3 regions of the Bacillus sp. SIMBA_154 genome follow, and region 3 is predicted to be linked to each of the others. Evidence: riboswitches for the same ligand, from Rfam matches in the RefSeq annotation. Region 3 holds a riboswitch; each other region holds the start of a gene.

Region 1 (3,146 bases), 100 kb from region 3:
ACCTGTACGCACGTTTGATCGCTTAAAAGAGCTTCTGCTGCTGCATCTTGAGTAGCTTTAAACAGTGACACAAACAGATGATCCTGATAAAGCTCGATCGCTTCAATGACAGAGGGATTTCCTGCTGCAAAACCAACTCTCCAGCCGGCCATATTATATGTTTTGGACAATGTGTAAATTTCAATACCCGTCTCTTTCGCTCCATCTATTTGCAGGAAGCTGACCGGCTTTTCTCCATCGAATCCAATGCCGCCATATGCGAAATCATGGACAACACACAATTTGTGATCTTTCGCAAAAGTAACGGTTTCTTCAAAAAATGCACGACTTGCAGTGGCACCAGTCGGATTGTTTGGGTAATTTAAGTACATCAATTTTGCCTGTTTCTTATCAGCCTCAGGCAATAGATGGTAGTCAGGTAAAAAATCATTTTGTTCAAGAAGAGGCATGGTGACCATATGAGCTCCAGCAAGCACAGCGCCTGACCAGTAATCAGGATAACCAGGGTCTGGGACAAGCAGCGTATCACCCGGATTCAGTAAGCATTGCGGCAGCTCAACAAGTCCCGCTTTCCCGCCAAATAAAATGGCGATTTCTGTCTTCGGATCAAGCGTGACACCATATTCTCTTTCATAAAAGGCTGCGGCGGCCTTTTTTAGTTTTGCTGTTCCGCGAAAAGAGGAGTATTGATGATTTTCGGGCTTTGCTACCGCTTCCTGCATGGCTTTTACAATATGCGGAGGAGTTGGCTGATCAGGATTTCCCTGGCCTAAATTTATGATATCAGCTCCTTCCTGCACTTTTTTCTGCACTTTTTGGACAAGCGACGCAAAAAACTGTTTCGGTAAATGTTTCAACACATCTGATTGCTGGAATTCCATTTTTTTCACCTTCTATTCAAGTTACGTGACAATACACTCACTGTAATGGATTGTTTTATGAATTGTAAAGCAATTTTGAAAAAAGATTGACATGTGAAGAGCAGCTCTGATAATATCTTGAATTAAGAAATGCATGCAGACAAAACAATGACATATTGATTTCTCTTATCGAGAGTTGGGCGAGGGATTTGGCCTTTTGACCCCAACAGCAACCGACCGTTAATACCACTGTGAAGTGGGGCGCAGCAAGTAAAGCGCCAAGACAATTGTCTTATAGGGCACGGTGCTAATTCCATCAGACGTATGTGCTGAGAGATAAGAGAGGCTTAGAGCATACACGCTATCAAGCCTCTTTCTCTCAGGAGAAAGAGGCTTTTTTATATGATTTGGAGGGGAAGCAATTGGTTACACTTACGGCATCATATGAAGAATTAACAGAGAGCTCGGCAGTTGCACTGGCGATTAGACTTGGTTTGATCAAAGAAAGCAGTCATTTGACATGTACTGAAATCGGTGACGGGAATTTAAATTACGTCTTTCATATTTTTGATCACAAACGTGAAAAAGGATTGATCATCAAGCAGGCACTGCCTTATGCAAAGGTGGTTGGGGAGAGCTGGCCGCTTACATTAGACCGTGCAAGAATTGAAAGTGCTGTACTGATTAAGCAGTCAGAATATGCGCCGCACCTCGTACCAGCAGTCTATTATTCTGATACAGCTCTTGCTGTGACAGCAATGGAGGATCTATCACACTTAGAAATCGTCAGAAAAGGGCTAATTGCCGGAAAACAATATCCGCACTTATCAGATCATGTCGGTGAATTTTTAGGCAAAACACTATTTTACACATCTGACTTTGCCACAAATCCTAAAATCAAAAAACAATTCGTGAAGCAGTTTACGAACCCTGATCTTTGTGACATCACAGAAAAGCTCGTCTTCACAGACCCTTTCTTTAATAGTGAAACAAATGACTTCGAAGAGGAATTAAGAGAAGATGCCGAAGCGCTGTGGGCGGATCTTGCCGTGCAAGCAAAAGCAGCAGAGCTAAAGCGCATTTTCTTAACCTCAGCTGAAACACTGGTTCATGGAGATCTTCATACAGGAAGTATTTTTGCAAGCGAGACTGAAACAAAGATCATTGATCCAGAATTCGCTTTTTACGGTCCCTTTGGATTTGATATCGGACACTTTATTGCCAATCTGTTCTTGAATGCTTTATCTCATGAGAATGAACAGGATCAGCAGCACCTTTTTGCTCATGTTGTCAATGTATGGGCCACATTCAAAGAAGTGTTCACAAAGGCTTGGAAAGAAGACAGCATTGAAGCGTTTAGTGTATCGGACAGCTTTTTAGAAACAACCTTTGACCGTATTTTAAAAGAAGCGACAGGCTTTGCCGGCTGTGAGCTTGTTCGCCGAACAATTGGGCTTGCTCATGCGGCTGATCTGGATGCGATTCCATCATCAACTAAACGGATTCAGCAGAAAAAAGCAGCACTTACGCTCGGAAAAACATTCATTAAACAATATCATGCAGTGGAAACAGCGTCTGACCTCGTCGCATTATTCCAGCAGTCTGTAAAGGAGTGACGGGTTTTGTCTAAAGAATTTGAAGTTCCCCGTTCCGTCGAATGGGAAGAAAACCATATTAACATTTTGAATCAGCAAAAATTACCGGCCGAAACCGTATTTGAGCATTTATTTACTAAAGAAGATGTGTATGATGCGATTGTGACGTTAAAAGTGCGCGGAGCACCTGCTATTGGCATTACAGCAGCTTTTGGGCTGGCGCTGAGTGCTCAAGGAATTGATACAGAAGAAATTGATGTCTTTCAACAAGAAGTCGCTCGACTAAAAGAATATTTAAACAGTGCTCGTCCAACAGCTGTGAACCTTGCCTGGGCATTAGACCGACTGATTCAGCGCATTGAGCGTGCTGCTTCGGTGAATGCAGCCAAAACAGATCTTGTCCATGAAGCCATTCAAATTCAAATCGAAGATGAAGAAACATGCAGGCAAATTGGTCAAAATGCTCTCCAGCTCTTTAAATCAGGTGACCGTATTATGACCATTTGTAATGCAGGCTCCATCGCAACGAGCCGTTACGGAACAGCGCTTGCTCCTTTTTATTTAGCCAAAAAGAAAAATCTTGATCTTCACATTTATGCTTGTGAAACACGCCCTGTTCTTCAAGGCGCTCGACTGACGACATGGGAGCTGATGCAGGGCGGTGTGGATGTGACGCTCATCACAGATAACA
Region 2 (3,146 bases), on a different contig from region 3:
AGATAAAAACGATGCCCGTTCCATTCTTTTTCAGCTGATCAATCATTGAGAATAACTTGCTTGTTTCCGCATGACTAAGCGGAGCGGTTGGTTCATCTAAAATTAAAATGCTGCATTTGATCGAAACGGCCTTGGCAATGAGCACCATCTGTTTTTCTGCAAGTGTCAGATCACTCACAAGACGTTTTGTGGAGATGTCGATGTCCATCTCTTTTAATAGTTGAGCCGCCTTGCGATGAAGCTCTTTCCAGCGGACAAATGATTTTTTCTCAATCTCATGCATCATCATGTTCTCACCAACACTTAAATAGGGAACAAGAGCCGTATCCACTTCTTGATGGACCGTCTGCACACCGTATGAGGCCGCTTCCTTTGGTGTTTGAATCGATGCAGCCTTGCCATTGATGTGGATGGTTCCTTCAAAATGCGAATGAACGCCAGAAAGAACTTTCATTAACGTTGACTTCCCAGCACCATTCGCTCCAATCAGCGCATGGACCGTGCCTTTTTTTAATGTGAAATTCACTTGATCCAGCGCTTTAACCCCAGGGAATTCAATCGAAATGTTCTCCATACAAACAAGCGGCGAAGTCATAGGTGTCCTCCTTGTCTATTGATCGTCATTTGAAAAACGAAACACCCTCTATGGAAAGAGAGTGTACGTTGTTTATTTTGCATAATGTTTCTTCAAGGTCTTCATCCAATCTTCTTCAAAAGCAGTAGATGAACCGAACCCCTTTACTTCTTCCGCAAGATTGACCATATTGATGGCCTTGCCTGCTTGTTGAAGCTGCTTTTGTGAAATGAGAGAGGCCTCAAGGTCGTAGGAAGATGGTGTTTTCTCTCCAGCTATTTTCTTCGCAAGAATCCTCACGTCAACTGCACCAATGAGCTTCGGATCAACCGCTGCTGTGTACTTCCATGGGCTGTCTTTCGCTGTCATTTCCTGAAGATCGGCGTTTGACACATCAATACCGTAAATCTTCACTTCTGTTCTTCCTGCTTCCTTTAAGGCTCTTGCCGCACCAATAGCAAATGCGTCCCACGTGGCAAAAATAGCGTCAAGCTTGCCCTTTGGATACTTATTCAGCATGGCAGCCACTGCATTTTGTGTTTGAACAGACGTATCAGAGGAAGCAATGCCAAAACGGTCAAGCTCCTTGAGCCCTGCATGCTGTTTGAGTGTTTCTTGGTACACCTTGTTTCGTCTCACCATTGGCGGGAACCCATCTACCCAGAGGTACGCAATATTTGCTTTTCCTTTAAAATCAGACACGAGAGCGTCTAATGATTTTTTTGCTAATTGTTCGTCATCTTGTGACGTCACTGTGACCCCTTTGATGTTCTTCAGCTTAGGATTCGAATCAAACGCCACAACGGGAATGCCTTTCGCTGTGATCTTTTTCACATCAGCGACTGTCGCCTCGTCGTCCCCATGAGAGATGATAAAGCCATCATAGTTTTCTTCTAGCGCCTGAGAGATCGCATCATGGAACTTCGCTGTATCCCCGTTTGCTGTGTACACGTCCACCGTAAAGCCTAGCGCTTCACCTTCTGCCTTTGTTCCAGCTAGAAACTGAGCCGTATGATCGTCTCCGCCGATTTTGCGGATGACTTTAATTTTTGCTCCCTGTCCCTTTGCAAAGCGCTTCGGTACATTGTCAAAGGAAACTTTTTCGTTCGCATTCGCCTTTGAGCCTGAGCTTGATCCTGCTCCACAGCCTGCTAATAGGACGGTTAGGATCGTCAATAATACAAGAGATGATGTCCAATATTTACGTTTCATTGCTGTTCCTCCTCCAGTTATTTTATTTATCACATCAGAAAACTAGGTAAAAAAGTAAGAAAACGCCAGTAAACCAATGGATTGCTTCTAAAATAGAGACAAAAAAGCCTCTCTTGAAGAAGAGAGGCTTGATCACCGTTGCATGAAACATGTATCGGGAAGTCTTCCTCTCTTATCTGTCAAAGCTGTAACAGCTTTGCAGGAATTAGCACCAATTTCTAAAAATAGAAACGGTTGCTGGGCGTCATAGGGCCAGTCCCTCTGCCTCTCTTGATAAGAGATCCGTTATGAAATTTGTTTTAGTTGAAATGTCTTCTTTACTTTAATGCGATGTCCCATCAATGTCAATGACTTTTTTGAATATTTCTAAAATGATATGTGCATGGTCATTGATTTGATTAACTGCCGACGATTTTCTTGGCAGGTGAAGATTTCTTCAGACGGAAATCATATTTTTTCTCATTCACATAATGTGGATTGAGGTGTACTGATCCTTTATCTTGACCGCTTTTGGAGCGATACGTTTTGTAGCCTTCCATCCATTTTCCGCGCCATACCCACTGTGATGCTTTCGCACCTTTGCGGTCATCATAGACGTTCTTCTGAAATGTATTCTTTTGGTTCACTTGATAAAGGTTCACGACTAAGTAATGCGATCTACTAGCTGTCATGATATTATTCGTGATCCGATTGTTCACTGCTTGATATTGCATGAGCAATTGACCGCCTTCTAGGCCGGCTGTGTCATTTTTGTACAAAATATTATGTGAGATGGTCGTGTTTGTTGTTCCGCCCCGCTTCTTGTCATAGCCGCCAATTGAAATGCCTGTATAACGGTTTAGATACACTTGATTGTGCTCGATGCGAATGCGATCCGCCACTTTCCCTTTATGTTCACTTGTGACTTCAATCCCAAGGTCATTGTGATGTGTGATGTTATGATCGATCACAATGTCTTTCCCGCCATCCACATAAATTCCGCCAGCGGAGATGTCCTTGCCGTAAGCTGGATTCCCATAACTCGTAATCTCATATACTTTGTTTCTAGATACGACACCATTTCTGACCTGATCATATTTTTTAGATGGGGCTACATTCTCAAAACCAATTAAATCAATGCCAATATTATCAGTGTGCCTGACCGTGTTATGTGTCACGCGAAATTTTTTGACGTTCCCGTTTAACACAAGGGCTTCACTGAAGCCAAGTTTTAATTTTTCAACGGTATTTCCTTTGATTTCAATGTCTTCAATGGCAGCAGGAGCTTTTGTCCCATAGACAGCAATACCATGCGCATTCCCATTTTTGTGTGTCGTCTGAATGTCATACACTCGGTTGTTGAGCAGCTTGACTCCTTTGC
Region 3 (3,146 bases):
AAATGCATATTCCGGTGTGCCAGCAAGTGGGTCAGTGTACAATTTTTCATTTAGACCCATTAAGTCCTCGTTCGGTTCTACTTTCATATAAATGACGTTGTTTACAGGAGCGAATGAACTGAATTTTTTAATACGTAAGGCAATGGGAGAAGCATTTTTTGCATACTCTCGCAAGGTTGAAACGATCTCAGCTGCTTCTAGATCCGTTAATTCAAAAGGTGTTCTTAATGTTAAATGAGGCGGTATGAGTGCATAGTTCGGATCATAACGTTTCCGATAAGAGTTCGCAATATCTTGCAATTTTTTTGATGGAAATATAACAACTCCGTATTTCATCATGTTCCCTCCTGATTAAGAAAGTATTTATTATTGTTTATTATAACAAAATTCAGTTGATTAACGAATATGGGAGCATTCTTTTTAACGAAGGGGCAATGAGTGGCTGCCAAAACGTCCATTTATGATCCCCTTCGAATGTCTCAAATAAATAATCCGCACCAGACTGTTCAAGAAGGGCCTTTAAGTCTGCGTTCGGTTTGATAAAATCAAGCACTTGGCCATCTGTTGTTTTCACAGCCGTTTCTTCCGATCCAATTTGATGGATAATGGCATAATGAGAAAGTATTGTTGACTGTTTGACGGCTTCTAAGACCGACTCATCAACGTATGGAGACTGCAAAATCAGCCCGCCAAATAAAGAAGGATAATCAATGGCTGTCATGAGTGAAATCGTAGCGCCTAGTGAATCACCAATGAACGTACGTCCTGACCCAATTTGATACGTTGGATAGTGTTCATCAATATAAGGGACAAGTTCATTTGCCAAAAAGCGTTTATACGCCTCAAACTTTGTGCCATCTGGATGATACGTATCTCGCCTTTCAGTGACATTTTCGTAAGGAACACCAATGATAATCGAGCGTTCTATTTCTTTATTTTGCATCAATTCTTCCGCCTGTCTGCCTATTTTACCTAAGCGGAAATAATCATGACCATCTTGTGCAATGATGACATGATATGTATAAAGCGGGGAGTAATTGACTGGCAAATAGATTAAAACGGTCATGTCCGTCCCAAGTTCTTTTGACTGTAAGGTTTCTTCTTGAATGATTCCTGTTTTCTTCACCATAATCCATTCCTCCAGCTAACCAAATTCATCACAAGTGAAACGTTTCCATTCATTGTAACATGAAAGACAGCGTTGTTCCTATATGCTAACATGCAATCAAATCGGCTGACATCCATTCTATTATAAAATACAGAAAATTTTAATTAATCATTACAATTCCCCTTGAAAAATGAGTTTTAATACGTTACAGTATTAAGAATTAGAACAGACAGACAACACATTCTTATCGTGAGAGGTGGAGGGACTGGCCCTTTGAAACCTCAGCAACCGGTATGCATCACGTCACGTGATGTACCAAGGTGCTAAATCCAGCAAGCAGCTTTTTTGCTTGGAAGATAAGAGGAAGCGATTAAACCCCTTCTTCTTATGAAGAAGGGGTTTTCTGTTTTGAAATCAGATTTTACTTAGGATGGTGTCAAATGACAGAACATGTGGAAACGAAATTAGCGCAAATTGGAAACCGAAGCGAAGAGGCGACTGGCACAGTCAGTCCTCCCGTTTATCTTTCAACAGCATACAGACATAGAGGCATAGGTGAATCAACAGGGTTTGATTACATTCGAACGAAAAACCCAACAAGACAGCTTGTAGAGGATGCGATTGCTTCACTCGAAGAAGGGACGGCCGGTTTTGCCTTCAGTTCGGGAATGGCAGCGATCCAAACGATCATGGCTCTATTTGAGAGCGGAGATGAACTCATTGTCTCATCAGACCTATATGGCGGAACATACCGTTTGTTTGAAAACGAATGGAAAAAATACGGCTTGCGTTTTCTTTATGATGATTTTTCAGATGAAGACTGTTTACGCTCTAAAATCACGCCAAACACAAAAGCCGTCTTTATTGAAACGCCGACAAATCCACTCATGCAGGAAGCGGATATTCAAAAAATAGCGAAGATTGCAAAAGAGCATGACGCTTTGGTCATTGTCGACAACACCTTTTACACCCCAGTCTTGCAAAAGCCGATTACGCTTGGAGCGGACATTGTCATTCATAGCGCAACCAAATATCTAGGCGGACACAACGACGTCCTTGCCGGGCTTGTGGTCACAAAAGGAGAGCAGCTATCTGAAGACATGTTCCAGCATCAAAACGCCATCGGAGCGGTCCTATCTCCATTTGACTCATGGCTTTTAATGAGAGGAATGAAAACATTGGCCCTTAGAATGCGTCAGCATGAGGCAAATGCGAAGGAGTTAGCGGATTTTTTAGAGGAGCAGCCTGAAATTCAAGATGTTCTTTACCCAGGCAAGGGAGGAATGCTGTCATTTCGTGTAGCCAAAGAGAACTGGGTCAATCCATTTTTAAAGCAGCTGAAAACGATTTGTTTTGCTGAAAGTCTTGGTGGAATCGAAAGCTTCATTACGTATCCTGCCACGCAAACGCACATGGACATTCCAGAAGAGATTCGCATAGCAAACGGTGTGTGTAACAAACTGCTCCGTTTCTCTGTTGGGATTGAGCATGTGGATGACCTGAAAGCTGATCTGAAACAGTCATTATCACAAGTGAAAGAGGAGGTACATGCCAAATGACCACACACGATTGGACACTCGAAACAAAACTTGTTCATAATGCGTTTAAAACAGACCGTTCAACAGGTGCAGTCAGTGTGCCGATTCAGCATGCGTCCACGTTTCATCAAAGCAGCTTTGATGAATTTGGCCAATATGACTATTCCAGATCAGGAACTCCTACACGTCAAGCATTAGAGGATACCATTGCAGCGTTAGAAGGAGGAACAAGAGGTCTTGCCTTTGCGTCAGGCATGGCGGCCATTTCAACCGCTTTTCTTCTTTTATCAAAGGGAGATCACGTCCTTGTCACAAGAGATGTGTACGGCGGAACATTCCGTATGATCACGCAAGTCCTTTCGAGATTTGGTATTGAGCATACCTTCGTGGACATGACGGATTTGAATGAAGTCAAACAAGGCATTCAATCGAATACGAAGGTCATTTATATGGAAACACCGTCAAACCCTACACTGGGGATTACGGATATTGAAGGCGTC

The links. A riboswitch is a leader RNA that binds a small molecule or an ion and turns the genes downstream of it on or off. The one in region 3 is predicted to bind S-adenosylmethionine.
Region 1: it holds a riboswitch for S-adenosylmethionine, as region 3 does, so the genes downstream of both, mtnK (S-methyl-5-thioribose kinase) here and R0K30_RS06020 (methionine biosynthesis PLP-dependent protein) in region 3, are expected to answer to the same signal.
Region 2: it holds a riboswitch for S-adenosylmethionine, as region 3 does, so the genes downstream of both, R0K30_RS19260 (sugar ABC transporter substrate-binding protein) here and R0K30_RS06020 (methionine biosynthesis PLP-dependent protein) in region 3, are expected to answer to the same signal.

What each region holds. Positions count from the first base shown of each region.
Region 1 is NZ_JAWJBV010000002.1:397,952-401,097, forward strand. Features, by position in the region: gene R0K30_RS05460 (pyridoxal phosphate-dependent aminotransferase) at 1-881, opposite strand, end outside; SAM riboswitch class I at 1,045-1,202, shown strand; gene mtnK (S-methyl-5-thioribose kinase) at 1,283-2,476, shown strand; gene mtnA (S-methyl-5-thioribose-1-phosphate isomerase) at 2,483-3,146, shown strand, end outside.
Region 2 is NZ_JAWJBV010000021.1:38,583-41,728, reverse strand. Features, by position in the region: gene R0K30_RS19265 (sugar ABC transporter ATP-binding protein) at 1-595, opposite strand, end outside; gene R0K30_RS19260 (sugar ABC transporter substrate-binding protein) at 668-1,786, opposite strand; SAM riboswitch class I at 1,956-2,066, opposite strand; gene R0K30_RS19255 (right-handed parallel beta-helix repeat-containing protein) at 2,185-3,146, opposite strand, start outside.
Region 3 is NZ_JAWJBV010000002.1:500,446-503,591, reverse strand. Features, by position in the region: gene R0K30_RS06030 (YjcG family protein) at 1-336, opposite strand, end outside; gene R0K30_RS06025 (alpha/beta hydrolase) at 389-1,129, opposite strand; SAM riboswitch class I at 1,350-1,471, shown strand; gene R0K30_RS06020 (methionine biosynthesis PLP-dependent protein) at 1,549-2,667, shown strand; gene metC (cystathionine beta-lyase) at 2,664-3,146, shown strand, end outside.